3 regions of the Exiguobacterium sp. HSB13 genome follow, and region 3 is predicted to be linked to each of the others. Evidence: riboswitches for the same ligand, from Rfam matches in the RefSeq annotation. Region 3 holds a riboswitch; each other region holds the start of a gene.
What was found. Region 3 has a riboswitch for lysine ahead of ACZGCQ_RS14475 (Na+/H+ antiporter NhaC family protein). Riboswitches for the same ligand answer to the same signal wherever they lie in the genome.
Positions count from the first base shown of each region.

Region 1: it holds a riboswitch for lysine, as region 3 does, so the genes downstream of both, ACZGCQ_RS15060 (aspartate kinase) here and ACZGCQ_RS14475 (Na+/H+ antiporter NhaC family protein) in region 3, are expected to answer to the same signal.
Region 2: it holds a riboswitch for lysine, as region 3 does, so the genes downstream of both, ACZGCQ_RS12155 (amino acid permease) here and ACZGCQ_RS14475 (Na+/H+ antiporter NhaC family protein) in region 3, are expected to answer to the same signal.

Region 1 covers NZ_JBUZOM010000004.1:36,393-47,552, reverse strand. Annotated here, with positions in the region: gene ACZGCQ_RS15065 (aspartate-semialdehyde dehydrogenase) at 1-846, opposite strand, end outside; gene ACZGCQ_RS15060 (aspartate kinase) at 860-2,059, opposite strand; lysine riboswitch at 2,172-2,349, opposite strand; gene argH (argininosuccinate lyase) at 2,420-3,790, opposite strand; gene ACZGCQ_RS15050 (argininosuccinate synthase) at 3,787-4,992, opposite strand; gene ACZGCQ_RS15045 (GNAT family N-acetyltransferase) at 5,111-5,539, opposite strand; gene ACZGCQ_RS15040 (alanyl-tRNA editing protein) at 5,536-6,684, opposite strand; gene phnF (phosphonate metabolism transcriptional regulator PhnF) at 6,813-7,547, shown strand; gene ACZGCQ_RS15030 (LCP family protein) at 7,604-8,716, opposite strand; gene nagB (glucosamine-6-phosphate deaminase) at 9,016-9,777, opposite strand; gene nagA (N-acetylglucosamine-6-phosphate deacetylase) at 9,774-10,931, opposite strand; gene mprF (bifunctional lysylphosphatidylglycerol flippase/synthetase MprF) at 11,116-11,160, opposite strand, start outside.
Region 2 covers NZ_JBUZOM010000002.1:63,852-75,011, reverse strand. Annotated here, with positions in the region: gene bcaP (branched-chain amino acid transporter BcaP) at 1-985, opposite strand, end outside; gene ACZGCQ_RS12175 (DUF2252 domain-containing protein) at 1,211-2,506, opposite strand; gene msrA (peptide-methionine (S)-S-oxide reductase MsrA) at 2,574-3,521, opposite strand; gene ACZGCQ_RS12165 (hypothetical protein) at 3,591-3,773, opposite strand; gene ACZGCQ_RS12160 (solute:sodium symporter family transporter) at 3,834-5,594, opposite strand; gene ACZGCQ_RS12155 (amino acid permease) at 5,747-7,228, opposite strand; lysine riboswitch at 7,360-7,548, opposite strand; gene ACZGCQ_RS12150 (MarR family winged helix-turn-helix transcriptional regulator) at 7,714-8,169, shown strand; gene ACZGCQ_RS12145 (diguanylate cyclase domain-containing protein) at 8,307-9,398, shown strand; gene ACZGCQ_RS12140 (TetR/AcrR family transcriptional regulator) at 9,442-10,047, opposite strand; gene ACZGCQ_RS12135 (HlyD family secretion protein) at 10,240-10,896, shown strand; gene ACZGCQ_RS12130 (DHA2 family efflux MFS transporter permease subunit) at 10,909-11,160, shown strand, end outside.
Region 3 covers NZ_JBUZOM010000003.1:169,271-180,430, forward strand. Annotated here, with positions in the region: gene ACZGCQ_RS14425 (nitroreductase family protein) at 1-36, shown strand, start outside; gene ACZGCQ_RS14430 (nitroreductase family protein) at 86-721, shown strand; gene ACZGCQ_RS14435 (NAD(P)/FAD-dependent oxidoreductase) at 798-2,114, shown strand; gene ACZGCQ_RS14440 (DEAD/DEAH box helicase) at 2,136-3,572, opposite strand; gene rlmN (dual-specificity RNA methyltransferase RlmN) at 3,636-4,709, opposite strand; gene ACZGCQ_RS14450 (ABC transporter permease subunit) at 4,834-5,640, opposite strand; gene ACZGCQ_RS14455 (ABC transporter ATP-binding protein) at 5,637-6,518, opposite strand; gene ACZGCQ_RS14460 (class I SAM-dependent methyltransferase) at 6,531-7,190, opposite strand; gene ACZGCQ_RS14465 (heme oxygenase) at 7,280-7,600, shown strand; gene ACZGCQ_RS14470 (uracil-DNA glycosylase family protein) at 7,725-8,462, shown strand; lysine riboswitch at 8,556-8,734, shown strand; gene ACZGCQ_RS14475 (Na+/H+ antiporter NhaC family protein) at 8,846-10,429, shown strand; gene htpG (molecular chaperone HtpG) at 10,495-11,160, opposite strand, start outside.

The sequences.
Region 1 (11,160 bases), on a different contig from region 3:
GTCCGTCCCACTCGCGTCGAGTGGCATCGGATAGCGCGTATTCGCGACATCATCGACGAGGACGACGCCGGGTGCCCCATCTAACGCTTCACGGATTGCTGTAACCGTCGTCGGTTGTGTAAACGTGACGTTGATTGCAACCGAGTGAGAGTTCGTGACCGGAACTCGGACACATGTCGCACTGACGGGTAATGCTGGAAGATTGAAGATTTTCCGTGTTTCGTCAATCATCTTCTGCTCTTCTTTCGTATAACCGTTCTCAAGGAATACATCGATATGCGGCAAGATGTTATCGTGAATCGGATGCGGGTAATTGACGGGTTCTTCTCCGCGTGTCCCACGTGCCAAATCCTCGATTCCTTTTTGACCAGAACCGGATACGGCCTGGTACGTCGTGTAGTTGATCCGTTCGAATCCGAGTGACTGGAGCGGCGCTAAAGCGACGACGGATTGAATCGTCGAACAGTTCGGATTTGCGATTAAGCGATCCGTTGCTTGAATCGCTTGCGGATTGACTTCTGGCACGACGAGTGGAATCGTCTCCTGCATCCGGAAGGCACTTGAATTATCAACGACGAGCGTTCCGTTTTCAGCTAGTAACGGGGCATATTGCTCACTGATCGTTCCGCCCGCTGCGAACAACGCGACATCGATTCCGTCTTCCGTGATGTTTGGTGTCAGTGCTTGGATCGTGATGTCTTCTCCCTTGAACTGTACCGTGTTCCCTGCTGAACGAGCAGAAGCGTAAGCGGACAGGCGGCTGACCGGGAAATCCAGTTCTGCAAGTACTTGTAACATTTTTTGACCGACGGCGCCGGTTGCTCCAATGACGGCTACATGATACATGCTGTTTTCCTCCTTATAATTCGAACGCGTTGGCAATCGCTGCAACCGTCCGTTCAATGTCTGCTTGTGCAATCGTGTACGAGATGCTGATTTCTGATGTCGTGACTTGATAGAACGGGATGTTCTCCGCTCGGAAGATTGCGAACAACTTCGAGGCAACACCCGTCGCATCCCGCATCCCGATTCCGACGACAGATAACTTCGCGTGCTGATTGTGGCGATCGACCTTGACTGTCGTGAAACGATCCATGATGTCTTTCAATGCTTCATCGAGGAACTCTTCCTCATCGAGTGGACATGAGAACGATAAGAAGATGTCACTGTCGAACGTCGTTTGACTGATCATGTCGATGTTGACGTGGCGGTTCGATAAGAGTTCGAAGATATCGGCTACTGCTGCGTTCGTTTGCGGTACGTGTTTGATTGATACCGTCAAGACGTTCTTCGTGACACTGACACTCGTGACCGCTTTTTGTTCCATTGTTTCCGTCGCTTCCATGATCCATGTTCCCCTTTTCGATTCAAGTGTTTTCCCGACGAAGATGTGTACGCCGTATTTTTTTCCTAGTTCAACACTCCGCATTTCCATGACCTTCGACCCGAGGGCGCTCATCTCCATCATCTCATCATATGAGATGTGCGGAATCGGTTGAGCAGCAGCATGGATTCGTGGATCAGCTGTATAGACACCGTCGACATCCGTGTAGATTTCACACCGTTTATCAAGGACTGCCGCAAGCGCAACAGCCGTCGTATCCGATCCACCACGTCCGAGCGTCGTGACATCACCGAGTTCGTTGACCCCTTGGAATCCGGCGACGATGACGACATCGTACGTTTCAAGTTTTTGCCGTAACAGATTTCCATCAATCTGTTTGATCTTACTTTTCGTATGCAATCCCATCGTACTGATTCCCGCTTGTGCGCCTGTTTGCGATAACGCTTTGACGCCGAGTGAGTTGAGAGCGATGCTGAGTAATGAAATCGTCTGTTCTTCTCCGATGGCAAGCAGACGATCGAGTTCTCGGCGCTCGGGGCGATCCGTGATGGCTTGCGCCTGAGCGATCAAAGAATCTGTCATCTTGCCCATCGCTGAAACGACGACGACAAGTTTTTCACCTTCGGCTGCGCGACTCTTCAAATAATTCGCAATAGACTGAATCTGTTCGACAGTCGCAACCGAGCTTCCACCAAATTTAAGTACAGTTGTCACAATCCTATCTCCTTTGTCCCGATACAGAAAAAAACGACGGGCCGGTAGGAGCGTTCCTACGGCCCGTCGTTATCACGATCGGACAAACGAAGACAAAGTCATTCGTTCTTTTACGTAAGATAGCGCTCCGAAACATCGGTTTCGGCAGTACAACGGATCTTAACCGTTGTACCAGCAAATGAGAAGAAGCATCTTCTCGTTCACTTCGGCGGACTTCCCCTTTCACATCATTCGGCATGCTTGCCTTCAAGAATGATGCTACTCATGTCATCCGCGCCTCTATCTGTCGGTTGTTAGTTACAGTTATAGCAGACATCTTTTGTTAAATCCAGTCATTTGACTGATTTTTTTCAAAATCCGTCAATTCGCAAGATGCTGTTTCGCGAGTTCAAGTTGCTCCGACACGGCAGCAAACCCTGTACCGCCGTAGCTTGTCCGGCGTGCCACTGCTTGAACCGGATCGAGGAGCGGATAGACGTCTTCCGTGATGTCAGGATGGAACATTTGATACGTCTCAAGGTTCAAATCCTTCAGGAAACAACCGTTCTGCACACAGTAAAGGACGGCTTTGCCGACGATTTCATGTGCTTCCCGGAATGGTATGCCTTTCGTCACAAGGTAGTCTGCGAGTTCCGTTGCGTTCGAGAAGTCTTGCATTGTCGCCTTCTTGAGCGCTTCGGTCTTAAACGTCGCAGATTCAATCATTCCGGTGAAGATTTGAACGGATTGGAGAACGGTATCGGCTGTATCGAAGACCCCTTCCTTATCCTCTTGCATGTCTTTATTGTAAGCGAGTGGTAATGCCTTCATCGTCGTCAAGAAGCCCATCAGGTTGCCGTAGACGCGCCCCGTTTTCCCACGAATCAATTCAGCGAAATCAGGATTTTTCTTCTGTGGCATCATGCTCGATCCTGTCGAGAAAGCATCCGACAACTCGATGAAGCTGAATTCCTGCGATGCCCAGATGATGATTTCTTCACAAAAACGCGAGAGATGCATCATGACGGTCGAAGCGATCCCGAGGTATTCGATGACAAAGTCACGGTCCGAGACAGCGTCTAGACTGTTCGGATAGACCGACTCAAAACCGAGCAACTCGGCAGACCGGAAACGATCAATCGGGAACGTCGTCCCCGCGAGCGCCCCTGCCCCGAGCGGTGATTTCCGGATCCGCTTTTGATTATCCGTCAACCGTTCGACATCGCGTTCGAACATCCAGAAATAAGCGAGCAAATGATGCGCAAGCGAGATCGGTTGTGCTCGTTGCAAATGCGTATACCCTGGCATGACCGTCTCGATATGTTGCTCCGCTTGTTCCGTGATGACCGATTGGAGCTCGCGTAATGCCGTCGTCAACGCTGCGACATGTTGCTCCATCCATAGATGTAAATCGGTTGCGACTTGGTCGTTTCGACTCCGTGCCGTATGCAGTTTTCCTGCGACCGGACCGATCTGTTCCGTCAACAAACGCTCAAGGTTCATATGAATGTCCTCGTCCGCTAACGTGTAGGAATGGTCTGCTAACGTCGTTTCCAGTTGCTTCAGTCCTTGCTCGATTTGTGTCCACTCGTCTTGAGCGAGGATCCCTTGTTCAAATAGCATCTGCGCGTGTGCGAGACTGCCTTTTAAATCAACGCTCGCTAATTTTTGATCGAACGTGATCGATGCTCCGAAGGCTTCCGCTTGAGCGGAAGCACTTTCCGTAAAACGTCCACCCCAGAGTTTGGTCATTTCGTTACACCCGCCTGACGATGTACGCTCGCATGCGTCGAAACGGCAAGTCCGTGTAATTTGATGAAGCCTTTTGCTGCTTCATGATCGAACGCGTCTTCTTTCGTGTACGTCGCAAGTTTCTCATCGTAGAGTGAGACAGCGGACTGACGACCTGTCACGGTTGCGTTTCCTTTGAACAGTTTAACGCGAACTTCTCCTGTGACGTCCTGTTGTGTTGCCGTCAAGAAAGCTTTCAAGCCTCTCGTTAATGGTGCGTGGAAGAGACCGTTGTAGATCGTTTCTGCATATTGTTTACTGAGTAGTGGTTTGAAATGCGCGACGTCCTTCGTCAACGTAATCGTCTCGAGTGCAGCGTGCGCTTTGAGTAAAACCGTTGCTCCTGGGCACTCATAGACTTCCCGCGATTTGATACCGACGAGACGGTTCTCGACGTGGTCGATCCGTCCGACCCCATGTGCACCAGCGATGATGTTCAGTTCCGTGATCAGTTTCGCCAGTGGATATGTCGTTCCGTTGATCGAGACCGGAACACCTGCTTCAAAGCCAATGATGACTTCTTCTGCCTGATCCGGAGCGTCTTCTGGCGCTACTGTCAACGCGTAAGCGTCTTGCGGTGGCTCTGTCCAAGGGTTTTCTAGGACGCCACACTCGTTACTCCGTCCCCAGAGGTTCATGTCGATTGAGTATGGGCTATCGAGGTTGATCGGAATCGGCACATTGTTTTCTTTCGCATAGGCGATTTCTTCTTCCCGTGACCATTTCCACTCCCGAACCGGTGCAATGACTTCGAGTGACGGATCAAGCGCTGCGACAGAAACCTCAAACCGGACTTGGTCGTTCCCTTTTCCGGTACATCCGTGCGCGACAGCCGTTGCACCGTGTTGATGCGCGACTTCGACGAGCTTTTCTGCGATCAACGGACGTGAAAGCGCTGAAATCAATGGATAGGCATTTTCGTAATGAGCGCCATATTGAAGTGCTGGCAAGACGAAGTCTTGTGCGAATTCTTCTTTAACATCGAGGACGATCGATTCGATCGCACCGACGAGGAGTGCTTTTTCTTTAATGACGGATAAATCTTTTCCTTCTCCGACATCCATGCATAAGGCAATGACGTCATAGTCCTTGCTCAACCATTTGATGGCTACCGATGTATCAAGTCCCCCAGAGTACGCTAAGATCAATTTTTGTTTCGACATGTATAATTCCCTCCTGGTTTTAAATTCATCTGTATGTATAAAAATTCATTATGAATTATATATATACATAGAAAACAAAAAAAAGAAACCCTTTTTGCAGGATTTCTTTCAAAATGACTTACATTTTCTTTTCCATCGTCCGGTGCGGGATGCCCGCATCGTCGAATTCATCGGAGACGATCGTATATCCAAGTCCTTGATAAAACGGGATGGCTTGAACTTGTGCACCGAGTGTCAGCAGTTGTTTCCCTTCACGCCGCGCGACTCGCTCCATCGCCTGCATCAGCTCGCCACCGTATCCTTTTCCTCGCGCTGTTGCTAGCGTCGCCACACGTTCAACTTTCATCCGTTGGTCGTCATATGGACGTGTGCGCCCTGTTGCGACCGGGCGATTCTGCTCATCGAGAACAAGCAGATGAATCGCTGTCTCATCATGTGTATCGTATTCAAGATGACGTGGTACGCCTTGCTCCTCGACGAAGACACGCTCCCGGATCATCCGGACGGCTTGATGTTGTTCTGCTGTACGTACTTGAATGACTGTCATGACTGATATTCCTCCCGTAATCGATCGACATATGCCATCGCATCATCCCGATTCGTAAATTGTGCCTGTGCCTGAACCGCACTTCCTCCGCCTCGCCCATTGAATGCTTGGACATGTGCTTTAGCGAATTTCCCGAGATGGGGTTCACCTGGACTACTCATCAGCAGCTTGTTCGTTGTCGCATTCCAAACGACGCCGACGCGCCCTGCTTCTTGAATCGCTTTAGCGAGTTGCTCGGAAACCTTGATCTCTTCCTCCAGATGTTCAAATACAAGAATGCCTTCTTGTTGTTCCAAAGCGTGAGCGAGTGTGAATGTTGCGAGTTGTCCCTGAACGTGTTCGACTTGTTTCGTTAAGCGCTTCTGCTCTTCTTGTAACGTTTGGACGGCTTCTAGGATTTGAACTGGTTTGACTGATAAAGCTTGCGCCGCTTCCCGTAAGGCTCGTCGTTCTGCCTGAACGAGTTGGTATGCCCGTTCCTTCGCGACATAGGACAGACGAATGTTTCCACGAATCCGCTCGACTCCGGTAAAGAGAATCGACTCGAGCTGTGCCGTCGAATCAAGATGCGTCCCACCACAGGCACTATAATCGAGTGTGCCGATTTGAACGACACGAATTCGTCCTTCGACTTGTGGTGTTTTTCGTAATGGTAAGCGTAGCGCTTCCACCTCGTCATATTCGGTTGCCGTAATCGGTAATCCTTGTTCAATCACCTGCCGTAATCGTCGATCCAACTGTTCTTGTTGCATAGTTGTCCATTCAGGTGTCTCGATATCAAGCGTCGAGACCTCACTTCCCGTCCGAAAACTGAGTGTCTTGATATTTGATTCATCTTGTAGGATCGCAGAGATGACATGTTGTGCCGTATGTTGCGCCGCATGATCGATCCGGACTGCGTCATCTACGATACCGGTGACATCACCTGTGAGCGGCGTCGCCAGTTGGTGCCAGACGACACCGTCTTCGATTTGAACGTCAAGGACCGGTTGGTCGTTCAATGTTCCACGATCCGCTGGCTGTCCACCGCTCTCCGGATAGAAATAACTTTTCTCTAAAGCAACCCAATAGCCGTCTACTTGTTTTGTCGTGCGAATGGATGTCTGAAAGGTTCGGACATCGGATTCTATTTGTTCGGGGCGCATGCCTCGACCACCTTTCTCTGTCAGTTTCACTCTGTATTATGCCATATTTCATCCAGAATCGTTTGTCGGCTTGCCTTTTTCCTAGTACACTAGACGAAAGACTACCGATCGCGAAGGGACGAAATGCCGTGATTCAGCATATCAATAAAAATTCACCACTCCCCATCTACTATCAAATCGAAGCTGCCTTAAAACAACAAATTGAAAGCGGTGTTCTTCAACCTGGCGATTTGATCCCGTCCGAGCGCGAATTTGCGGAAGCGCATCAAATCAGCCGAATGACGGTCCGCCAAGCCATTTCAAACTTGGTCAACGCCGGTTACTTGATTCGTCAAAAAGGACGAGGAACATTCGTCGCGAATAAAAAAATCGTCATGCAACTGTCTGGCTTGACGAGTTTCTCGGAAGAGATGGAACATCTTGGGCTAGAACCGACGAGTGCGCTTCTCTCCTATCAAATCATCGACGCGTCGATGACGATCGCAAACAAGCTTCGGATTCGCGAAGGCGCATCCGTATATGAATTGAAACGTTTACGAATCGCAGATGAGCAAGCGCTTGCTCTTGAAACGGTCTACATCCCGGAACAACTCCTACCTGGACTCGATCAAGACGTTGCGACCGCATCGCTCTATGCATTTGCAGAAGCGAGCGGATTAAATCTTGGACGTGCGAGTCAAACGTTCGAATCACGTCTTGCAACGAAGGAAGAGGCGGGCCATCTTGGTCTATCGACCGCTTCGCCTGTCTTATCTGTCGAGCAACTGACGTACCTGACAACAGAGCAACCGTTTGAATACGTCATCTCCGCTTACCGCGGCGACCGCTATACCTTCACCGTTGAAATGGAACGCCAACGCTAAAAATCCCCTTGTATCGTCGTACAGTGACGATGATACAAGGGGATTTTTAGTGTGTCTTACTGTGCAGGGACGGCTTCTGTCTCTGTCACTGGTTCTTCTGTCGTACTTTGTGCCGGGTCTGTCTCTTCCTTGATCGGTTCGACTTCTTGACCTTGCATCGCTTTTGCTAAATTACTTTTCACTTGCTCCAATTGATTCGGATCGAGATGATATTCCCATTTCCCGCTAATACCGATGTAGCCTTCTCCAGCGAGTTGGTACTCCGTCGTATTACGTAACGCTGCCGTGAAATCTGCTAAGCGTGTATAATCGTTCGGACCTAAGTTCGTTTCGACGTTATCACCGACAGCATCCAAAATATCACGGTATGCACTGAGGGAACGGAAACTTGCCGCTTCTTTGGCGACCGCTTGAATGACTTGCATCTGTTTTTGACCGCGTCCGATATCACCGAGCGGATCATCATGACGGTTCCGGACGTAAGCAAGTGCTTGCTCTCCTGTTAAATGTTGCATCCCTTTATCAACAGTGACAGTACCGGCTTTACGTTTTGAATCTTGCTCTTTGAACGCATATCGTACATCGATGTCGACGCCGTCCAATGCATCGATCAATTGAACGAATCCTTGGAAATTAACTTTAACGACATGGTCGATTTGAATACCGAGCAGGTTTTCTGTCGTTTCACGCGCTAATTTAATCCCATTATAGGAATTCGATTTATCCATCGAACCGAAGTAATGGGCATGGGTGATTTTATCTTGCTCAACACCTGTCTTACCATAAGGTACATCGTATTTCGAATAATCGATGTTCACGAGTGAATCACGCGGAATACTCGTCAACACTAATTGTTCCGTTTTTTTATTTAAGATTCCGACGATCATGACATCTGATCGTGCCGGTTCATTTCGTTCTTTACTTTTTTTCGTTTCATCCGTTCCAAGAATCAAGAACGATTCAGACGGGACATCATCATATTTAGAGCTCACCTTCGAGCCGGGAATGTTAATCTGCGTCTTTGCCAATGTTTCTTGCGTTTTAATAAAAACAGCTCCAGCATATCCAGAACCGATGATTGTGACAAGCAGGACGAGTGCAGCGATGACTTTCATGAACATCTTGCCAGCACTTGGCTGTTTCTTTCGTGCGGATCGCGTTTCCATCATGTAAACCCTCATTTTCATGTAAATTTTCCGTAAAGTTCGCTAATCTCCATTATCCGGACATTTAATGAAATGTCAATTTACGTTTCGATTAAAGAAATCGTATAGAATCGTTGCACTGAAAAAATTATGGACCCTTAGTGCGCTGTATCATGAGATTGAATGATCTTGGTATATGTCCTGTTGATGCCTTTCTATCAAAATAAAAAATCGCTTGAGACTAGGCTCAACAGAATCAAAAAAAGGAATAGAGTCAATCCAATGATTGTCTCTATCCCTTTTAATTCATCGCTCTTCCATCGTCATACTTTCATGAAATTCAGATATGCCGCTCGTCCTGTACGTTTAGCGTCATCTGACAATAAAGATGCCGCTTCTTCGTCCAAGATTACCATGACATCAGCATGACGCTTGAGTACAGTTGCTGGACAATCCGTTGTTGCGACACCTTCCATCATATCGCGAACCGCTTCTGCCTTTCGTGCACTAGAAGCAACGAGAAGGATCTTCTTCGCTTCCATGATCGTACCGATCCCCATCGTGATTGCCTTCGTCGGTACTTCTTCTAATCGATCAAAGAAACGTTGGTTCGCTTCTCGTGTCGACTCTGTCAATTCCGTTACGTGTGTCTTAGCGTCGAATGGTGTACCCGGTTCGTTGAAGGCGATGTGTCCATTTGCTCCAATTCCGAGTAATTGAATGTCGATGCCTCGATTGCGGACGAGCGCTTCATATCGTTCACTTTCGCGCACGGGATCTTCTGTGTTTCCGATTGGAACGAATGATTCCTTAAATGCGACATCTTTGAATAGATGCTCTTGCATGAACGTATGATAACTTTGTGGATGCTCTGGGCTGAGACCGACATATTCGTCGAGGTTAACCGTTGTCACATGTCGACAATCGAGCGAATCCTTCCGCCATTCTTCATAAACGCCGACCGGTGAACTTCCCGTTGCCAGTCCTACCGTCAAACCTTCCGGGTGACGCTTAATTTCCTGTTTCAAAAATTGATAGGCCACCTGTGCTAATTCTTCTCCCTTTTCTACGATCATCCATTTCATGAGGTAGACTCCTTTCCGTTCGTGATCCGGTGTCGCGTACCACGATGAATCGTTTCTTGAATAAATAATCCCTCGTCGAGCAAGACGATATCTGCATCTTTACCGACCGCGAGGCTTCCCTTTTGAGCCAATTGAAGCTCTTTGGCCGCATTGACCGATGTCATGCGGACCGCTTCTTCGAGCGAACAACCTGTATAGGCAATGATGTTTCGTAAAGCAGCGTCCATTGTCAGGACACTTCCAGCTAAGCTACCGTTTTCAAGACGTGCCGCACCGTCTCGAACGAATACAGCCTGACCACCTAACTCATATTCACCGTCTGCTAATCCTTTCGCTCGCATCGCATCCGTAATGACGATCAGTCGATCTGCGCCTTTCATTCGATAGGAAAAATCCACCATCTCCGGCGCACTGTGAATCCCATCCGGAATGATCTCCGCATAGACGTCTGGTGTCAGGAGGCAATACCCGACTGTGCCAGGTTCCCGGTGATGAAGTGCTCGCATTTGATTGTAAAGGTGGGTACCATGCGTGACGTGACCGGCTTGGTTTTGGGCATACGTCGCGTCTGTATGTCCGGCTGACGGAATCGCACCCGTCAAGCGCACCGCTTCTTCGAACGCCCGTGCTCCCGGGCGTTCCGGAGCGTATGTGACGAGCTTGATCGTGTTCCCTGCTGCTTTTTGCCATTTCAAGAACTGCTCGACATCCGGTTCGACGATATGTTCGTGAGGCTGTGCACCCGCATAATCTGGATTGATAAATGGTCCTTCAAGATGAACACCGATGATCGTCGTATCGTCTTGTGCTATGACTTCTCGAACCGTCTCAAGCGCGCGTGTGATATTTCCCCAGTCCTGAGTAATGGTCGTCGCTAAAAATGATGTCACACCTTCTTGTAACATCTGTCGGCTGAAATGACGCAGGCTATCGGCATCTCCATCCATGACATCGACATCATACCCTCCATGAATATGCACATCGATCATTCCTGGAATGAGTGATTGATGCTGCGCATCGATCGTCTCTTCTCCTGCGATTTCCTCGAATTCCGACATGGGTCCAATCGCCTCGATTGTTCGGTCAAAACGAATGAAGCCGTCTTCAATCGTCTGCTCTCCCGTGTAAATCCGGGCATTGGTGATCACTGTCATCTAGCATCTTCCTTTCTCTATCCGTTCCATGACTTGCTTCCGTATTTAGTATAACGCGATTAATTCTAGTTGTATAGACCTTTGTACATTTCATCATAAAATATAAAAGGACGATCTCACTTGTCTTTAGACAAGTGGTCGCCCTTTGTATACCCGTCGATTGCCGACTTCATGCGTCAGTCGATCATGGTAATAAAATTCGGTCTTTTTTTCGGGAAATCAGACGCGT
Region 2 (11,160 bases), on a different contig from region 3:
GACGCACCATTCCGTAAGTCATGACGAGAATGACCGTTGTGATACCGAGGATCGCACCGAGATCGATGAATCCAGCTACCCAGCTTTGACCCGCCATTTGAATCGCAAGTGAGACTGGATGATCGACACCAGCGAACTGTTGGTACGGTACGATTCCTGTCATGATGGCTGCGACGATGACGTAAAGGACTGTACAAACAGCGAGTGAACCGATGATCCCGCGTGGCAAGTTCTTTTGCGGATCACGGACTTCTTCAGCTGCTGATGTGACGGCATCAAAACCAATGTACGCGAAGAAGACGATCGCGGCACCCGAGAAGACACCTCCCCAACCAAATGGTGTGAACGGTGTCCAGTTCGATGGCTCAACGTAGCCAACACCAACAACGATGAAGAGAATGACGACTGCAACCTTGATGACGACCATGATGTTGTTGACACGTTTCGTTTCCTTGATTCCCATCGACAACAATGCCGTAATGGCAAAGAGGATTAAGAACGCTGGAAGGTTGAAGTATGTCTTGGCTCCTTCGACTGCTCCAGGAGCTGCTGATAAGGCTGTTGGCACATGGATGTTGAATCCTGCGAGTAAGGACTGGAAGTACCCAGACCAACCTGCTGCAACGGCACTGGAGGCAAGTCCATATTCGAGGATCAAGTTCCAACCGATAATCCAAGCGAAGATCTCTCCCATCGTTGCGTACGTGTACGTATAGACGGATCCACTGACCGGAATCGTTGATGCGAATTCAGCATAAGCAAGAGCGGCTAGACCACAGGCGATGGCAGATAAGATGAATGATACGATAAGTCCTGGTCCTGCAGTCAATGCTCCTGTTCCCGTCAAAACGAAGATTCCGGTTCCGATGATGGCGCCAATTCCTAAAAACGTTAAATCCATCGCGCCAAGATTTCGAGCAAGTCCACTGTTTCGTTTACTTGCAGCAATCATAGCGGAAACATCTTTTTTCCGCGTCAAACTCATGATGTATTTCCCCCTGTACCCGTTATAATTCGTCCTACGGAGCGAGTCGTCCGCAAGAACTTAATCAAAAATTTACGAAGTTTTCTGATAAATTGATATAGGTCATTATACCTATTTCTATTTTGTTGAACGCTTTCATTCGTTAAACAAAAAAATCCTTACAAAAAAGATGGCTGTGTAACACATGTTACACAGCCATCTGACAAGCCTCAGTTTGTTAGGTTTTTAATTTGTTTTTCGAGTCTTCACCCACTCCAAAAACACTTGGTAATCCAGCTTTGTTCGTGTCACGTAGGCTTCTGACCAACGCTCGATTTGCTCTAAAAAAGCGGTGTCCGAAACACCAATGGCTTGGATGATTTCAACGTCGGCATGATGCGTTAAAATTTTTTCTTTAATCCCCGCATCCTGATCCGCCCGTGCATGGATTTTCGCGGTGATTTGACCTTGAATGCATAACACATTCTCGAGGTCATCCTGACTTTTGATGTGCTTTGCTTTTAGCTTTTTCTTATACGGTGAGCGCTCACGTACATAATATTCCTTTTGACCAATCGTCAAATAACCAAGATATGGATCTTCATGTGCCTGCATCGCTTTTTGGGACGTGATGATCCGGCGTCCTTGATGAACTGTTTCTGCTTCTGGACGATAGACGGGAAGGAACAATGAAGGGACAGAAGTTTGAGCTTGTTTCATCTCTAGAATCAAATCCTCTTCCCCTCCCTCCCCCTCAATCAGGATGTAATAGCGCTCAAGACCAATCGATGCCGTTCCACTATCTAGTTTCCGCACGATATCCTTGATTGTATAGAACGCTTCTTCACGACGATCCTCTGCGTCAATCGTCTCGATATAGGAGGACCAGGCAGACTCAATCGCTATTCGCGTCGGATCATCTACCGCTTCCATATCTGGTAATGTACAAAAGCGTCTCACGCCATCCACCAGTTCCGTCCGCTCTCCCATTAATTCCTCACGTTTCTTTTCTGCTTTTTTGATCAATTTCTTGATTGGTCCTTTCGTATTATCCCGCGTAAAACAGACATCGCTGGGATCTTTTCCGAGAGCGTACTTTTTTAAATCGTGTAAGTATTCAAGGACGTAATTTCGAATCGCAGGAGTCGGATCGTATCCTGCCTCTTCAGCGAACAACCGGACGGAGACCGCCATACGAATCAAATCATATAAATAAGATCCTAAGTACCCTTCATCAAAGTCATTGACGTCGTAGATGATCTCTCCCTTCGCATTGCCATGGACACCGAAATTCTCAAAATGAAGATCGCCCTGAATCCACGTCGGTTTATCACGAGGCGTATCAAAACCAAGGGGGATTCGCGTCACGTCATAATAAAACAGATGCGAACTCCCACGGAAAAAACGAAACGGACTCAAGCTCATCTTGTCGTACTTTTCCTGACGTGCTTGCTTATCGAGCTGACGGATTTCGTGATCATAGAAATCAAGTACCTTCGCAATCGTCATTTGTCGAATCTCTTCATATACGGGTCGAAACATTCAATTCTCTCCCTTCCATTTGAAAAAAGAGCAGTCAAAACGAAATCGTTTGACTGCTCCTTACGTGTTACTCGAAATGTTTTTTATATTCCCCATATCCTGCTGAATCAAGCTCTTCAAGCGGAATAAATCGTAATGCTGCTGAGTTGATACAATAGCGAAGACCACCAAGTTCTGTCGGACCATCATCGAAGATATGACCAAGGTGACTATCCGCATTCGCAGAACGCACTTCCGTCCGCGTCATCCCGTGGCTCGTATCGAGTTCGACTTCCATCTTGTCTTCTGAGATGGGTTTAGCGAAGCTCGGCCAACCACAGTTTGACTGGAATTTATCTTTTGATGTGAAGAGTGGTGTGCCATCGACGATGTCGACATAAAGACCTGGACGTTCTTCATCCCAATATTCGTTACGGAAAGCGGGTTCTGTCCCGTTCTCTTGTGTGACTTTATACTGAATTGGTGTCAGACGCTCTTTCAGTTCTTTTTCCTTACCATGATCCTTCCACGCTTCCTTGATGAATTTCGCGCGACCTGAGCCGACACTATACATCTGATAACGGAACGGATTCTTTTTATAATAATCTTGGTGATATTCTTCGGCTGGCCAAAATGGCTTTTCTGGACGAATCTCTACCGCGACTGGGCGTGAGAAGCGTCCTGATGCGTCAAGCTCTGCTTTCGAACGTTCAGCTGCTTCACGCTGTGCTTCATCGACATAAAAGATAGCCGGTTGGTAAGATTCACCACGGTCATTGAATTGACCTCCGCCATCTGTCGGGTCGATTTGACGCCAGAAAATATCGAGTAATTCTTCGTACGTAATGATGGACGAATCGTACGTGACTTCAACCGCCTCCAAGTGACCTGTCGTTTCCGAACAGACCTCTTTATAAGTCGGGTTCTCTGTATGACCACCGGTATATCCTGAAATGACCTGCTCTACACCATCATATTTATGGAATGGCTTGACCATGCACCAGAAACAACCACCTGCAAATATTGCTTTTGCCATCTATCTTCCCCTCCTCTGTATGTCTCTATTTTACCGCGTTCAGAGAATGGACTCGACTTTCCTGCTCATTCAATCCTCTGGGTTCGCTTTTAGACGACGCATGACGAAGTAAATCGCCGCAAAGACAAGGAGAAGTCCTCCAAGCGAATACCAGATGTTATTCAAACGATAAATCATTTGGTACAAGGCAAGCGTCACAAGCAATAATGCGATCGGTAAGAAGGCACGCTTAAAGTGATACCAGTAATTCACGAAGATCGCCTCCTGTTTTTCTTTCATCTTACCCGATATGTCATGCCTTCTGCGAGAGGATTATTCGGCTTGACGATACTCTTCTTCGAGATAGGACCGGTACTTCGCTTCCCAGGCGTTTAGCGACACACGCCATAATACGATCGTTGCGATGACAAGTCCTAACGTAACCGGCCAGAACCAACTCGATACGATGCCTGCTGCCGAAGCCAGTCCGATCTTTGAAAACAGAACGTATGTCCAAATGATGGATGTGCATAATAAGATCGAGACCGGAATCGCGAACTTCCATGGAGTAAGCTCGACAGACTGTCGTCGATTGATTTTTCTTGACTGGACGGCCGGGTAACGATATCCCATGAATACCATGAACAGCACTTCAATCACGAGTAGAATACCGTACCCATGAATATAACTAATGCCATGATCCCAGCCGAACAGTTGTTTGAAACCGAAGACAAATAAGTAATACGCGAACACGTGAAAGACAATGACGATTTTCGCCGCAATCGCCGGAATTCGTTTCATGAAAATCCCCATTAATACGATGACGAGAATCGGAATGTTGAAAAACCCTGTGAATTGCCGGATCAAACTCCATAAGCCGTCCGGCGCGTACATCAAGAACGGTGCGATGACGAAAGAAATCAAGGCAACGATCGTTCCGAACCATTTACTGACACGAATCAAATGTTCATCACTCGCCTCTTTCGCAAACACCGGCTGATAGATATCGAGGACAAAAAGTGTTGCAATGCTGTTGAGAAGCGAGTTAAACGAACTGAAGACGGCTCCGAGTAAGACAGCTAAGAAAAATCCCATCAGCGAGACCGGTAGTAACTCCGTGATAAGTCGAGGGTATGATAAATCACCGCTTGTTAGTGTGTTCCCATACAAGTGATAGGCGATGATACCAGGAATCAGCATGAAGATCGGAACTAATAACTTCAAAAATCCTGTCATGAGGACGCCCTTCTGTCCTTCCTTCAAATCTTTTGCCCCGAGCACACGTTGAATGACATATTGATTGAGTGACCAATAAAATAAGTTCGCAAATAGGATGCCCGTGAAAATCGAAAAGAACGGAACGGCATCGGTTGAGCTTCCGATAGCATTCAGCTTCTCCGGTTGTACAGTCGCAATCGTCTTCATTCCTTGAAGCAAATTCCCGTCACCCAGCGCGATAAAGCCAAGCACCGGAACTAGGAATCCAACGAAGACAAGCCCAATCCCGTTCAAGGTATCGGAGACAGCCACCGCACGTAATCCTCCAAAAATTGCATAAATCGCTCCGATGATTCCAACGACCCAGACGACTAACCAAAGGGATTGCGTATAACTGAGACCAAATAATTCCGGAACATCGAATAGCTGCAAGACAGCAATCCCACCCGAATAAAGCATCGAAGGAATCGTGACGCACATGTATCCGAGTAAAAAGAGTAAGACTGTCATCCGGCGAACCGTCTCATCATACCGGTGACTTAAGTATTCCGGTAATGTCGAGATACCAAGTCCGAGAAACTTCGGGAGCAGATAGATGGCCATGATGATCGCAGCAAATCCCGCTGTGACTTCCCATGCCATACTCGACATATTCCCCATGAAGGATTGTCCATTCAGTCCAATCAACTGTTCTGCCGACAAATTCGTCAGTAGTAGCGAACCGGCAATGAAAACGCCACTTAGCCCTCGACCTGCTAAGAAGTATTCATCGACGCCTTGTGTTTTCCCACGCGTCAATCGATAGGATATGTAGGCAACGAGCAACATGAAAAACGCTGCAGAACCTAATGTGAAAAATAATTCAGATGTAGTCATGCGTCTTCCCCCCTATTCTTCATTCATGTTTTCTATTCTTGAATATGTATTCATTGATTCCTTTTTTATACTTTTCCAAAACTATATTTTAGAAAACGTTTTCATTTAAAGAAATAAAAAAACCACCTTCATTATAGAAGGTGGTTCACACATTACGATTGACGCGGATGTTCTGGGAAGTCCATCTCGTCATAACGAACGATCGACGTCCGGTTTTTGAATTTATGTCCTAACCAGAAGGCAAGGAATAATGGAATACCGACATACGTTGCGGCAATTCCGACCCAATCGATTTGATCCGCGAGGAATGCGGCATAGTTTTGACCGACGATGACAAGGAAACAAAGACCGAATGCGAACAGCGGACCGAATGGGAACGCTGGTGCAACATATGGTAAGTCTTTCAACGAGTGACCTTGTGCAAGGAATCCTTTACGGAAACGATAGTGACTGATTGCAATCCCGAGCCATGCGATGAAGCCTGTCATACCGGAAGCATTGAGTAACCACAAGTAGACTTGTCCACCAAACATCGATGTTAAGAAACAGAGCGCACCGACCGCACCTGTTGCGAGCAAGGCATTACGTGGTACACCGTTTTTCGATACTTTCGCAAATAACTTCGGTGCATCCCCTTGGCGAGCCAGTGTATACAGCATCCGAGTCGAAGCATACATACCTGAGTTTCCGGCAGATAGAACAGACGTCAAGATGACGGCATTCATGAGTGCTGCTGAGAACGCAAGACCTGCTTTTTCAAAGACGAGCGTAAACGGACTAACCGCGACGTCCGTGATGTCATTTGAAACCAAGTTCGGACTCGTATACGGAATGAGCATCCCAATGACGAAAATCGCGAAGACGTAGAAAAGTAAGATACGCCAGAAAACTTGTTTAACTGCTTTTGGAACGTTCTTTTTCGGATCTTCCGACTCACCCGCGGCAATCCCGACGAGTTCCGTTCCTTGGAAACTGAATCCGGCAACGAGGATGATTCCGATGACGGCAGGAATACCACCGACGAACGGTGCATCGCCAAGAGCAAAGTTTTTAAAGCCAACCGGTGGCTCTGATGTAAAGACACCGAAAATCATCGCAACACCGACGACTAAGAAAACGATGACGGTAACGACTTTGATCATGGCGAACCAATACTCAGCTTCCCCAAATCCTTTAACGGAGAAGTAGTTCAAGCCAATCATCAGTAAGAGGAACAAGGCACTGAAATAAAATCCAGGAACATCCGGGAACCAATACGTCATGACGATTTGTGCTGCGACGAGTTCGACTGCGATCGTAACTGCCCAGTTGTACCAATAGTTCCAGCCGAGCGCAAAGCCGAATGATGGATCGACGAATTTCGTTCCATATGTCGAAAAGGACCCAGCGACCGGCATGTATGCTGCCATTTCACCAAGACTTGTCATTAGGAAATAGACCATCAAACCAACGATTGCATACGATAGGAGTGCCCCACCTGGTCCTGCTGCTGCAACGGAAGCACCGGACGCAATGAAGAGTCCTGTTCCAATCGCTCCACCGATGGCGATCATCGACATGTGACGGGCTTGTAATCCACGTTTTAATCCTTCTGCTGTCGAATCTGTTGTTTGTTTCACATCTAGATTGTTCATTTCGTTCGCTTCTCTCTTTAATAAATTTTGAGAGGACACTTTTTGAATAAAAAAAACAAAAAGCGCCCTCATCTTCCAGATGGAAGATGAGAACGCAACATAATAAAATGGATGCGCCTCATTCTACCGTCGTGAAAGATAGCTCTCCACAAGTAGGTGATACCCGACTTGTGACAGTATTAGACCTATTTGATCTAATCCCAATCGATCATCTTCAAAGCGATGATTGATTTCGGCAATTCTTCCTTTCAGGTCACCTCATCTGTCGCTTGACGACATCCGTAACCGTACTCTTAAGAATTGCAACCTCCATCCCACTGGTTGAGTGAGAACTGAATTAAGTTAGTTATTACTACGCCATATTACACAAATCGCCACGAAATTGTCAATTGCCTTTTTCGAATATCGGGTAGTCGATGGTAAAAATCCGATATGTTTAGTACACTAAATGGTAGAAGTCCACTGAGAGAAAGGATGCTGCTTGCATGCCACAGGAACGTGATTTGCTAACTTATCGACTCGAAGAACAAATGCGTGTCATTCTTCGTACCCTGCGACGTGAACTTAACCGGCTATTTGAAGGAACGGCGACCCGGAGTGAATTTTTCATCTTACGAAGCCTTTCCGAAAATGGTCCTCAGCGCCCGACGCTTCTCGCGGAACAATTTGAGCTCGCGACGAGTCAAGTCACTGCTTTGACGGATAAGCTGTATAAACAAGGATATGTCACCCGAACACGTTCGACGGAAGATCGTCGTTCAATCGTCCTCGCTTTGACGGAGGACGGGGAACGTGCATTTCGGGATCTCGAAATCGTCCGGAAAAACTATTTACAAGATCGCTTCGGCACATTGACAGAAGAAGAGCTTGAAACGATGGTTCATGTCTTTGATAAAATTTTACAGACGATGGATGAGGATACACTTACTTCGTCTTCTTAAAAACGGTAGATTTCCTACCGTTTTTTCTATTTTATCTAAAGATTTCCCTCTGTCTAACCGTTATCTACTTGAGTATACTGGAAGTATATATATGGAAATCTGTTAGCTGGGGGAGTTGGGAGGATTTGTTGTCCATCATGAATCAATTCATCATTAACTTTTGTCTACTGTTCACAACGATTACTCTCTTGTTCTTACCGTTTCGGAATCAACCGCGTATTTCGCTGAATTCTAGCTGGGGCACACGTCTTATACTCGGCGCGGTCTCTGGTCTGATTGCGGTTTTATTGATGTTTAATGGGATCCAGATCGATGTCGCCCGTGTTGATTTACGTATCGTTCCCGTCGCCATTGCCATGATGATCGGTGGTTTCCCAAGCGCCATCGTCGCCGGTGTGATGATCATCGGGACACGTTACTTTTTAACACCTGTTGATCAAATGGAAGGTTTTTATCTATCTACGCTGATCATCGTCTTGTTCATCACGACGATCGGGATCATGCGTCGCTTCGTTCACATCTCGATGCGTCATTTTCAACTCATGGTATTGGTCGGTATTCTCTATTCGTTACCCGCCATCTACATTCTGACGCACAGCTGGTCGACATTCTTCAAAATCTCGATTGCTTACATCTTCTTTAATCTATTAGCTGGATTTGTTGCCTTTCGACTATTGGCAGAATTACGCCGCCACTTCGAAAACATCCAGTATCAGCAGAAACTTGCCATGACGGATGCTTTGACAGGGCTTGCCAATCGTCGTCGTCTTGATGACTCGCTTTCGCTTGTCGGTTCGACCGACCAAGGCTATTCGCTTGTACTCATCGATATCGATTTCTTCAAGCATGTCAATGATACATATGGTCATGATGCAGGCGATGATGTATTACGCCAACTCGGCATGACTCTCGCTTCCTTGACGCGTCCAGACGACCTCGTCGGACGGTACGGTGGTGAAGAATTTTTAATCATCTTACCAAGTACGTCAGCAAAAGAAGCGCAAAAAATCGCAGAACTAGCCCGGACGACAGTTGCACGTAACCTGTTCCCGACAGCAGATGTACCTGATCTACAAATCACGATTTCGCTTGGAATCGCGCATTCTAGTGGTTCTCATACGTCACTTGAAGCATTACAACAGGCAGATAAAGCGTTGTATTACTCAAAAGAGAGCGGACGGAATCGGAGTACGATCTACACGAAAGAACTTGCATTCCGACAAGCTTAACCTGACTGGACACTTCCGTAGGGAAGTGTCTTTTTTTACGTCTTCATTCCGGCTCTTTAGGAAAACCGATGCTTTCTACTGTTCCAAAGACGATCATCCGACTTAATTGTTCTGCCATATACTCTGATGAATACGGTCGACCGTTTCGTAACCAAGAAATCAACAATCCCAACTGTCCACCAATGACATAGTTTAATAATAAGTCCCGATCGACGAACGTAGCTTCTTCTGTGATTTGCGGTCGAAACACTAGTCGGTAATTCTCTTTCAACGTATCGAGAAAGCGCGAGATGAACGTTTTGATCGGTCCTTGAACAAGCATCGTCTGATAGAATAATTCATTTTCTTCGATATGAATGAACAACCGAGCAAAATAGCGACTCACCTGCTCGACTGTCGGAAAGGCAGTTCCTGTACCGGTGATCCGAATCGCTTGTTCAAGTGCCTTCATTTGCTCCTCAACGATTTGGTCAAGCAAATCATACTTATCCGTATAGTGTGCGTAGAAGGTCGAACGGTTTACACCGGCTCCATCCGTCAACATTTTGACCGTAATACTTGAGAAGCTGTGCGTCTTCAGTAAACGAAATAATTCCATTGTAATACGGTCACGTGACCGTTTTGGTCGAGGATCGCGGCTCTCATTCATCTATATTTCACTCCTTTTTCATCATCTTTTCATTAATGAATCCGTTATCATCTATTTTTCCGACATTTTGTCGGAAATTGTCGGTTGTTTGTTAGCTAACGATCCATATAATTAACTATATTAATTACTCCTCCCCCCAGAGGAGTACTTTTTTTGAATCGATTGTACACAAGAAAGGATGCAAACACACCCATGAGTATGAAAAAATTATTGATCATCAATATCGTGACACTCATCGTCTTGATTGGTGGTGGTGTCGTTGGATACTACTATTACGATCAAGCAACGAGCTACGTCAAAACAGACAATGCAAAAATCGATGGCAAAATGATAACGATTGCGAGTCCAAGCGCTGGTAAATTAACAGACTGGTCGGCAAAAACAGGTGAATCACTCGACAGCGGTACAACACTTGGTCACGTCATGACTGCACAAGCTGGACAAAAGCCGACAGATCTTTCTGTTTCGATGCCTGCGAAAGCAACGATCGTTCAGTCGATGGCGACAAAGAACGGCTTCGTCGCAGCAGGTACACCACTTGCTTACGGTTTTGACTTAAACGACCTTTGGGTCACAGCGAACATCGAAGAAACAGAAATCGATGAAATCAAAGTCGGACAAACAGTGGATGTCTATGTCGACAGCTACCCGGACACGACACTTTCTGGTGAAGTCGAGCAAATCGGGATGACGACGGCTTCTACGTTCTCAATGATGCCTTCTTCAAACGGAAACGCGAACTACACGAAAGTCGCACAAGTCATTCCCGTTAAAGTATCACTCTCGCAAGAAAAATCACTCGACATTCGACCTGGTATGAATGTGACCGTCCGCATTCATAAGGATTAAGGAGGGACGTTCATGTCTACTACCTTCTTGTTCGGATATAGTGCGTTCACGATTCTGATCATCATCGGCGTCAACTGGATCGCCCGTCGAAGTCGCCAATCCGACATGGCACTGGCGACTGACGGACCAACACTTGAGGAATCCCTCGATGCGGAACCGACGATGACTGTGACACCACCAGTCGCAGCACCTTCAAAACAGGTATCGACGGAAAACGTCAGTATCCCGAAAGTACTGACGGTCTTACTAATCGGTATGTTCATT
Region 3 (11,160 bases):
CGTCTGCCAATCAACGACATCGCAGACTGGAAATAAGTTTTTCACACTATAAAAAGAGAACACACACAAGGGAGATTGAATAATTATGACTACTCAAACAACAACGGACTTCATGGAAATCGTTAAAGGACGCCGCTCGATTCGTAACTACGACACGAACGTAAAAATTTCAAAAGAAGAAATGACACAAATCCTTGAAGAAGCAACACTTGCTCCATCTTCAGTCAACATGCAACCATGGCGTTTCCTCGTCATCGATAGCGAAGAAGGTAAAGCAACGCTCGCACCACTTGCGAAATTCAACCAAGTCCAAGTCGAGACATCTTCTGCTGTCATCGCGGTCTTCGGTGACATGAACGCGGTCGATAGCATCGAGACAATTTACGATATGGCTGTTGAAAAAGGTCTTATGCCACAAGAAGTACGCGATCGCCAAGTACCAGCCATCAAAGGTTTCTACCGTCCAGAAGATGTTGAAACATTGCGTGATAGCATCTTGATCGACTCAGGTCTCGTTTCAATGCAATTGATGCTCGTCGCTCGTGCACACGGTTACGATACAAACCCAATTGGTGGTTACGAAAAAGACCAAATCGCAGAAGCATTCGGTCTTGAAAAAGAACGTTATCTTCCAGTCATGCTGCTTTCAATCGGTAAAGCAGTTGACGCAGGATACCCATCGGTTCGTCTACCAATCGCTGACATCGCTGAGTGGAAATAAGCGATATCACCCAGTCCGGATTCCTTTCACAGGAATCCGGCTTTTTTGTATACTCAAAGAAAAGGAGGCGTCTGTGATGTATGATGTGACGATTATCGGAGCCGGTGTGGCAGGAATTTTTCTCGCTCATCAGCTTGTTGAAGATGGGCAACGCGTCTTATTGATTGACGCCGGAAAACCAATCCGTGAACGAACGGCAGAAGATGCGTATCTTGGATTCGCAGGGCTTGGCAAATCAGAAGGAAAGTTCAATTATGCAACGGGATTCGGCGGCGAACTCGTCTCAAAAATCGGCGAAGAGACGACACGGCGACTGTTCCAAGAAGTCGATGATCTCTTATGTACATATGGTGGAGGAGCGGTTGAGACCTATTCCACGCATTCCCCTACTGTAGCGTCTCGTTCCCGTCGCGCCGGTCTGCATACGGTCGAGACGACCGTCCGTCATTTAGGCACAGTACGGACCGCTGTCGTCTTCACGGCGTTTGAAGACACCTTATTGCCACGACTCGATGCCCGGTTCGAAACGACAATCGAGCAGATCACAAAATCAGAGCCGTTTACGATTAAAACAGCGGACGAGACCTTTCTGAGTCGACGAATCGTTTTCGCGACAGGTCGTTCTGGTGCAGACTTTACGTTGCAACAGTTAGCGACGCTTGGTGTCACCCCACAGAGGACCCGACTTGATCTCGGGGTGCGGATTGAGACGGATGAGGCACTATTTCGGACATTGTTACAGGAGACGTTCGAGACGAAGCTCGGTTACGACTCGCCTTACGGTCAAGCCGTCACCTATTGCATGAATCCGCGCGGACGGATCATTCGCAAATATCAAGAAGGACTCGTTATGCCGGACGGTCAAAACGTCCACGAGACGGCAGACGGCTCGACAAATCTGAACTTTACACTATTTCTCCCGCGTTATTTTTCAACACTAGCTAAAGCGAATGAGTATGCCACGCGCGTCATCGGAGGAATCAATCAAGGGCAGGATCGCATCGTCGTTCAACGACTCGGTGATTTTCGAAAATCGCAAACGACGACAACAGATCAATTGCTTCATAACGGAATCATCCCTTCGCTGGTTGCTTCCCCTGGAGATTTACACGCGGAAGTGCCTGCAGAAGACCTGCTCGTTTTAGAAGGGTTTTTAGACCGCCTTGAGCAACTCCTTGAGACGGAACTTCCAGCAGATACGTTGCTTTATGGACTAGACGGCAAGTTTTACGCACCGATGCTTGAGACGTCAGAGACGTTTGAGACGACATGTCCCGGTGTCTATGCGATCGGAGATTGTTCCGGTGCCACACACTCTCTTGCCCAAGCAGCCGCAAGTGGACTCCATCTTGGGCATGCCTTGACGCAAAACAGCCGGTCCCTCTTCGCCTAAGCGGAGAATGACCGGCTTGTCTTATTTCTTGAATGCTTCGTACACTTTCAATTGTTTCCCTTTGACCTTCGTCGTCTTCATCGCTCGGAGAACAAGCGGACCTTTCCCGTTGAGGATATCGACATACGTCAACGTATCCTGAATCGAGATGATGCCGATGTCGTCGGCTGTGACGCCTTCAATCTTCGCAATCGTTCCAACAAAGTCGACGGCACGGAGTTTTTTCTTTTTCCCGCCGTTAAAGAACAATTTCATGATGTCCGCATCAAGCTGCTCCGTTTTCGAAGAACGCGTATCTTCCGTCGCCATCTTCTCCTCGAATGCATCCGCTGTTCGCATCAAGTCCTTTTCTGTCGGTGCTTGGCGACGTGTCAGTTTCCCGTGATACTGCTCGATTTCCTTCAGGCGACGTTCGTCTGCCGGCGTGACGAGGCTGATTGCTTGTCCTGCTGCTCCTGCACGCCCCGTCCGACCGGTCCGGTGAACGTAGCTTTCTCGTTCGACAGGGAGATCATACTGGATGACGTGCGTGATGTTCTCGATATCGATCCCACGTGCCGCGACATCTGTTGCGACAAGAATTCGGAACTTCCCGGCACGGAAGGCTTTCATCGCATCGAGTCGATCGTCTTGTTCCATTCCACCGTGAATTGCTTCAACCGGATAGTCATGGGCGCGGAGACCATTCGCGACGAAATCAACGTGTTCTTTCGTCCGACAGAAAATCATGCAGCGATCCGGATTTTCAGCGACGAGAACATCTTTCAAAATCGCGAATTTTGTCTTATCCGTCACTGAAATATAACTATGTGTGATCGTCGAGACGACCGTCTCGCCTGCTTCGATTCGTTTTGGTGCATCCATGTAGCGCTTGCTCAACTGTTCGATATCTTCCGGGAAGGTCGCCGAGAACAACAGTGTCATCCGCTCTTTTGGTAACTCGGACAAGATGGCATCGACTTGATCGAGGAAGCCCATGTTCAGCATTTCATCCGCTTCATCTAAAACGACGTAACGGACTTTCTCAAGTGATAACGTGCCCCGCTCGATATGATCGCGTACACGCCCTGGTGTTCCGACGACGACGTGTGTCTTTTGTTTGAGCTCCGTCACTTGCCCGCGGAACGGTTGCTTGCCGAAGACCGCTGTCGCTTTGATCCGCTTATAGCGTCCGATATTCATGATATCTTCTTTGACCTGTAAGGCGAGCTCACGTGTTGGTGTCAAAACTAAGACTTGTGGTTTATTTTCTTCCCACTCGACGAGTTCACAAAGTGGAATCGCAAACGATGCCGTCTTTCCGCTCCCCGTCCGTGATTTGACGATGACGTCTTTTCCGGATAATACTACGGGGATGACCGATTGTTGGACTTCGGTTGGTGTCGTGTAACCGAGTTGCTCGATCGAATCGAGAATCGGTGTGCTTAAGTTAAAATCATTAAATTGTGTACGTGTCATAGAATGTCCTCATTTCTTATCGTAAAAAAAGCTTCCCACCGAAACGATGAGAAGCCCAACGAATTATTTGGATGCTACTTTATCTTTTTTGATTTGCTTACTACGTAATTGACCACACGCAGCATCGATGTCTGTTCCGTGCTCAAGACGAACACCACAGTTCAAGCCGTTCTTTTTCAACGTATCGTAGAACGTCGTGATGTCTTCAGACGTACTGCGCTGATATTGACCGTGCTCATCGACCGGGTTGTACGGAATCAAGTTGACATACGTCAGGTGACGTTTGTCTTCAAATAATTTCGCAAGTTCGACCGCATGTTCTTTTTGGTCGTTGACGCCACGAAGCAAGATGTACTCGATCGTGATTTTACGGTTCGTCGTTTGAACGTAATAGTCGATCGCTGGCATCAATTTCTCAAGCGGGATCGCCCGGTTGATTTTCATGATTTGCGTACGCAATTCATTGTTTGGTGCGTGAAGCGAAATCGCTAAGTTGACTTGGAGTTTCAAGTCAGCGAACTTGTAGATCTTGTCTGCCAAACCACTTGTTGAAACCGTGATGTGACGCGCGCCGATCGCAAGACCATTGTGGTCCTTGATGACGTTCAAGAAGTCGACCATGTTGTCGAAGTTATCGAACGGTTCACCGATACCCATGACGACGACGTGGCTGACACGTTCTTCGTTACCGACGGCATCGAGGTGATGCTGGACGTTCATGATCTGCTCGACGATTTCGCCTGCTGACAAGTCACGGCTCTTCTTGATGAGACCACTTGCACAGAAGCTACAGCCGATGTTACAGCCAACCTGCGTCGTAACACAGACAGAAAGACCGTACTTATGACGCATCAGAACCGTTTCAATCAAGTTGCCATCATATAATTTGAAAAGGAACTTGATTGTTCCGTCTGCTGATTCTTGCTTGACCGCTTCTGTCATCGAGTCAATCGTAAAACTCTGATCTAACAACTCAAGGCAATCCTTGTTGACATTCGTCATTTCCGCGAAAGTCGTGACACGTTTACGGTAGAGCCAATCCCATACTTGTTTGGCACGGAATGGTTTGTGCCCTTGATTCGATAACCATTCTGTCATCTGCTCAAGCGTTAATCCATAAATGGATGGTTTATTCATTTCGAAAGACCTCATTTCTTTTTCCAGAACTACAACATTCCTTTATCTTAGTAAAAATCAGCGCGTGACGCAACGTTCAAATCCTAAATGTTCACTTTCTGTAAAGTTTTTGCGCCACTTTCGATCAAATCGACAGACTCCGACGCCCGAATTGAACAAATGCCCCGGTCAAGAACACGAGACAGAGAATGAGTAAAAGAATGGAGTGAAGAAGAAAATGATCGGTTCCTTCTAATAGTTGCGTCGTGTTGAATAAGGAGAAGACGGATAGATAACGGAGCCACTCCGTCTTGTCACTTAGTTCCGACAGAATCGTCAGGACGATCGATAGAACCAGTACACTACCGGCAAGCGAAAAAGCACGACGTTCTTCATCAAATAACGTCGCAACGAATAACGTAAAGGCACCGATCGCCAAGAGTAACAATAGCGCATTGAGTTGAATCCGCCATAAGATGACGTCATTGATTGAAATATCTGTCATCCACCAGTCAGCCACCATCAAGACAAGTCCATTCAGTCCTACGAGAACCATACTTGCGATACCCATGACGATCGCGACAGCAAACGTATACGCATTCCGTGTGATCGGGGCTGCGAGATAGACGATCAGCTCTCCGTTGTCGATCGGTCGCGCAACGAGGCGCGCTGCTAATGAGAGCAGGAATAGACTCGCAATGACTTGAAAAATCAGTCCATAATAGTTCCCACCGAGCAGATCCAGTACATTATCGAATCCTGTCACCTTATCGTATTGAAATGCTTTTAAGACTTCCGGAGGTAACGCTTCTAGCTTCGCTTCTAGCAAACCGGTCTTCATCATCGATGGATAAAGCAACGCAAGCATCAATAAGTAGAGACTCGTTCCAATCGCATAAGCAAGCACGGGCTTTCTGACCTGCTTGAATAAAGAGCGGATCAGCACTATCACGACGATTCCTCCTCTCCATAATAATGCAAGAAGACCTGTTCTAGATCATCTGCTGACGGACGAATCAGCCGTACATCATACTGGGTCAAATAAGCGATCGCCTGATTTAAGCTCAGTGTCTCGTCCGTTTGAAAACTGACTTCTAGCCGCTTCGGTTCAACACCGACTTGCATCGCGAACTGTGCTGCTTCCACCTCCGTTCGGAAGACGATCGTATACGTCTTTCGACTCGATCGAACCAACTCATGAATATCCGATTCGACGATGATGCGCCCTGCTTTGATTAAAGCCGCTCGATCGCACGATTTTTCCATCTCCGGAAAGTGGTGTGAACTCATCAGAATCGCTTTTCCAGCATGCTTCTCCTGTTCGATCCACTCTAAAAAACGCTCTTGCATCAAAGGATCAAGTCCACTGGTTGGCTCATCGAGTAGATAGACCGATGCATCCTTCATAAAGCAACCGACTAGTGCCAGTTTTTGTTTCATCCCTTTTGACATCTTGCGGATTTTCGTCTTCGTCTCAAACGGAAATCGTTTCAACAACAGTTGCCGCCGTGTCGGGTCGCTACCATGTAGTCGTTGCATCAAATCGAGCATGTCTGCTCCTGTCATGTCTCCAGGTAAACTAATCTCCCCCGGCAAGTAACCCACCAACTGCTTCACTTCTTTACTTTGCTTCCAGCAATCAAAACCACCGATCGTCGCCTTTCCAGCATCCGCCGCCAGTAGTCCCATTAAATGTCGGAGTGTCGTTGATTTTCCAGATCCGTTTGGTCCGATGAAACCGAATATCGTACCCGGATCAACTGTAAAACTGACATCGAATATTCCACGCCCCGGTGCAAACTCTTTCGTGACATGCTCCAAACGGATCATCGTCCGACCTCCTCATCCCCTATTTTTCTCATCACTGTATTGATACCCGTTTTGAAGCAGTTTGTTCGGATCAAAGCGATAGATGACGAACCGCTCGTCATGATTTTTTTCGTAGAAGTCTCGTAATCGAATCTCATCGATTTGCTCGAATACGGTATGGCGCTCCAAGTACTCCCGGTATTCATCGGTCGGGTAATACAAGATGAGATCAACCGAACGCGGGGAACGTTCGACCGAACTTAAAATGTGATCGATCACTTTCATGAAAATTTGTGAAGAGAATGGATTGAAGAAATAAAACTTATTCGCCTCATTCGGAATGGCATACTGCTCGGCATACGTCTGTTCAAATCGCAAACTTCCGGAACGCCGCTTCCGTCGACTTTGGTAGTTCGCCATATTCCGAAGTGCGTCCTCGTAAAATTGTCCGTTCATCTCGATTCCGATGACGGAACAATCGAATCGGTCATGTAAGTAAAAGTTTAAACGCCCTTTCCCACACCCGAAATCAATGACAGTGTCCTCTTTTTGAAACAAATACGTTTCGCATAATTCGTCGAGTGCCGCATAAGGCGTCGGTTCATAGCGATTGTAGTGACTAAATACACCATAAAGGTGTTGCATCTCAATGGTTTCGATTCGTAATCGTTGATCATATTCCTGTTCATTCATCGTCTTTTGTTCCTTCTTTCCGGCATTCTTTCCCTCATCGTACTATACTGAAGAAGTACGTTACTCGTTTTTTGAAAGGGGATTTTATGATGATCGTCGTTACGAACCGGATTAAAGTCAAAAAAGGGATGGCTGCAGCTCTCGCTCCTCGTTTTACGCGTCCAAGTGGACTCGATACGATGGACGGATTCATCCGCGTCGAGGTCTTATTGACGCAAAATATCGAAGAACACGATGAAATGAACGTCAACATGTACTGGGAAGATATGAAGAGTTTTCAAGCGTGGCGGGAGAGTGACGATTTTAAAGCGTCACATAGTCGACCTGCGAGTAGTGAAGCTGGAGAATCGCCAATGCTCGGCAGCGAGATTCTGACCTATGAAGTCGCTTCGGTTAAAGAACGCGCATGATGCACGAAAAGGACTCGTCTCGAGTCCTTTTTTATATACCTTTACAAAAATAGTGAAAGGGTCGAATTGTCTCAAATGGTATTATTTGTTATCATAGTGCCATTACACAGAGAGAGGGTCCTTCATGAATTCATTAACTATATTTGAACAAGCCATTCGTAGCTTACCTGACGATCGTACGTTACGACGTGATGAATTATGGACGGACGATTTTTTATTGCAACAGGAGAACGAACTGACCGTCTATTACTCTCCGATTGGCGAATACGTCAATACTGAAGCAAAAGTCGTTATTATCGGGATCACACCAGGTTTTGAACAGATGCGAATCGCTTTCGAAGAAGCGACGGATGCCCTCCATCATGGTGTTTCATTAGAAGAGACAGCACGCCTCGTCAAATATACAGCAAGCTTTGCTGGAACGATGCGACGTAACCTCGTTCAGATGCTTGATACACTCGAACTTCCAGCATTGCTCGGAATTGAGACGACAGCTAGCTTATTTCATCAACATCAAAAATTATTGCAACCGACGTCGCTGTTAAAGCAACCCGTCTTTTATCGCGAAAAGAATTACTCGGGTCATCAACCGAAAATCAGCCGTAGTCCTTTGCTAAAACATTATGCAGAAGAACACTTCGTCGCTGAAATCAATCAGCTACGCGAACCGGCGCTATTGATTCCGCTCGGTCGTGTCGTCGAGACACAAGTCCGTGGGTTGATTCATGACGGACGAATCGAACAGCATCAGCTTCTTTCGGGATTCCCTCATCCCTCTGGTGCAAATGGTCATCGGAAAAAGCAATTCGAGGAAAATCAAGCCTATTTGATGAAACAGCTCATTCAACATTTTGCTGAATAAATCGTTTTTGTATTAAATTATCAGAAAATATGGTTGAATCGCTTCTGAAATACATGATAAAGTGTCCATAAGAACAGAATATGACTATTCTATCGATGAGGTAGAGGCGCGATTTCAATCAGTACTTGGTCCGAGGATGACAACGAAGACGACTACAGGAAAGGTGACATCGCCGAAATGACAGTATGTGTCTAACATATCGTCGTTGGTCGATTCGGGAAACACCCGATCGATTGCCATACATAGTACTTGTATGGAGCGCTCCAATTCGGCTAAGAAAGACGCATCCAGCGAGGGTGTCGGCTTTGTTGCCGGTGCCCTTGCTTTTTTTGTGCCGCGGGGTCTCATCTTTAAGCCATTTATTAAAGAGGAGGATATTTTTCATGGTCAACTATTCAGATTCCATCATTGCCCTTGTACCTGCTTTACTAGCTATCTTATTAGCCATCTTTACACGAAAGGTCGTTCTTTCGTTAGGTGTCGGCATTCTCGTCGGTGCCCTGTTACTCCACCGTTTTAATCCGATCGATACGGTAACCTATCTCGGCAAGAACATCTTCAGCCTGTTTTGGGCGGACGGTGCCTTGAACGAGTGGAACGTCTTATTACTTGTCTTCTTGTTATTGCTCGGCGTCCTTTCCACGCTCATTCAGACATCAGGTGGCGCTCGTGCCTTCGGTGAATGGGCTTCTACGCACGTCAAAACGGCGCGTGGTGCACGCTTAGTCGCCTTCGGACTCGGTATCTTGATTTTCATCGATGATTACTTCAATAGTCTTGCTGTCGGAAACGTTAGTCGTCCGTTAACGGATCGTCGCGGTGTCTCACGAGCGAAACTTGCCTATCTGATCGACTCAACAGCTGCGCCTGTTTGTGTCATCAGTCCGCTTTCGAGTTGGGGCGCATTCATCATCTCCATCATTGCTGGTATCTTAACGACCCACTCGATTACGGATTATTCAGCGTTTAGTGCCTTCATGATGATCGTTCCAATGAACTTCTATGCGATCTTCGCTCTTCTGTTAACACTTTACATTGCTTACTCTGGCATCTCTGTCGGACCGATGAAGCAACACGAAATGCGTGCCGCGAAAGGTGAACTCTTCGATGCCTCGAAAGGAACACCGATGGGGATGGCAAAAGAGGTCAACGAACATACGAACGGAAAAGTCCGGGATCTCGTCGTTCCGATCGTCGTGCTCGTCATTGCTACGATCAGTGCATTACTCGGAACAGGTGCCCAGGCACTTGCAGCCGACAACCGCCCGTTTACTTTAATTGGAGCATTTGAATCGACAGACGTCACACGCTCACTTGTCGCTGGTGTCGTCATTAGTTTAATCGTTGCTTTCCTGATGCTGATCGGACGGAAAATTCCGGGTCGCGATTACCGGGCAAGCATCGTTGCTGGTATGCGTTCGATGTGGCCAGCAGTCGTGATTCTGTTATTCGCTTGGACGATCATTGCTGTCATCGGTGACATGAAAACCGGTGACTATCTTGCAAGCTTCGTCAGCAACTCGATTTCTGCTTCGTACTTGCCGTTCTTGTTATTCTTGATTGCCGGCTTGATGGCATTCTCGACAGGAACAAGTTGGGGCACATTCGGGATCATGTTGCCAATCGGTGCGGATCTCGTCATGGCTGTCGATGCCTCACTCTTGTTACCGACGCTTGCTTCTGTTCTTGCTGGATCTGTCTTCGGTGACCATTGTTCACCGATTTCCGATACGACGATCCTCAGTTCGACAGGGGCTGGATCCCATCATATCGATCACGTTACGACACAATTACCATATGCGCTAGTCGGTGCCGTCACTGCGGCAGTCGGTTATTTAGTCATCGGTTTCACGGAGTCTTCGGTCTTCGGTTTCATCGGAGCTCTTGTCACATTCGTACTCTTCGTCGTCGTCTTGAACGTTCTCTCGAAAAAAGGCGAAACCGCTTCGGATTTACAGACCGATTAATGTAGCATTTTACGAAAAAAGGCATTGGATGCGCGCATCCAATGCCTTTTTTATATCTATTCGTTTCACACCATCAGTAAACACACATCATTCGCAAACGCTACTGGATCCTCGAGTGGAAGCCCTTCGACAAGCAATGCTTGTTGATACATCAGTTTGGTATAGCGCTCGAATTTCGAACGATCGTTTTGATACGCCGTTTCAAGAGAGTCGAATACCGCGTGTGACGGATTCAATTCAAGAATCTTGACCGCTTCTACCCCTTCGTTATTCGGCATCGCCTTCAGGATTTTCTCCATCTCGATCGAGACGGCGCCATCCGTCGCAAAACAGACGGGATGCGATTTGAGCCGCGTCGATGCCTTAACTTCCTTGACTTGTCCACTTAGCACTTCCTGCATCGCTTGGAACATCTCTGCTTGTGCGTCCGTCGTCTCCGCTTCTTCTGCTTCAATCCCTAAATCGCTGCTCGTGACCGACTTGAACGTCTTCTCGTTGTACGTCACGAGCATCTGAATCGCGAACTCATCGATTTCTTCCGTGAAGTACAAGATGTCGTATCCTTTATCACGGACGAGCTCGGATTGTGGTAATTTATCTAAACGATTCGTACTCTCACCAGCGGCGTAGTAGATATGCGCTTGATCTTCCGGCATTGCTGCGACGTATTCCGCGAGTGTAATCAACTTCTTCTCCTTCGCCGAGTAGAAGAGGATAAGGTCCTGCACCTG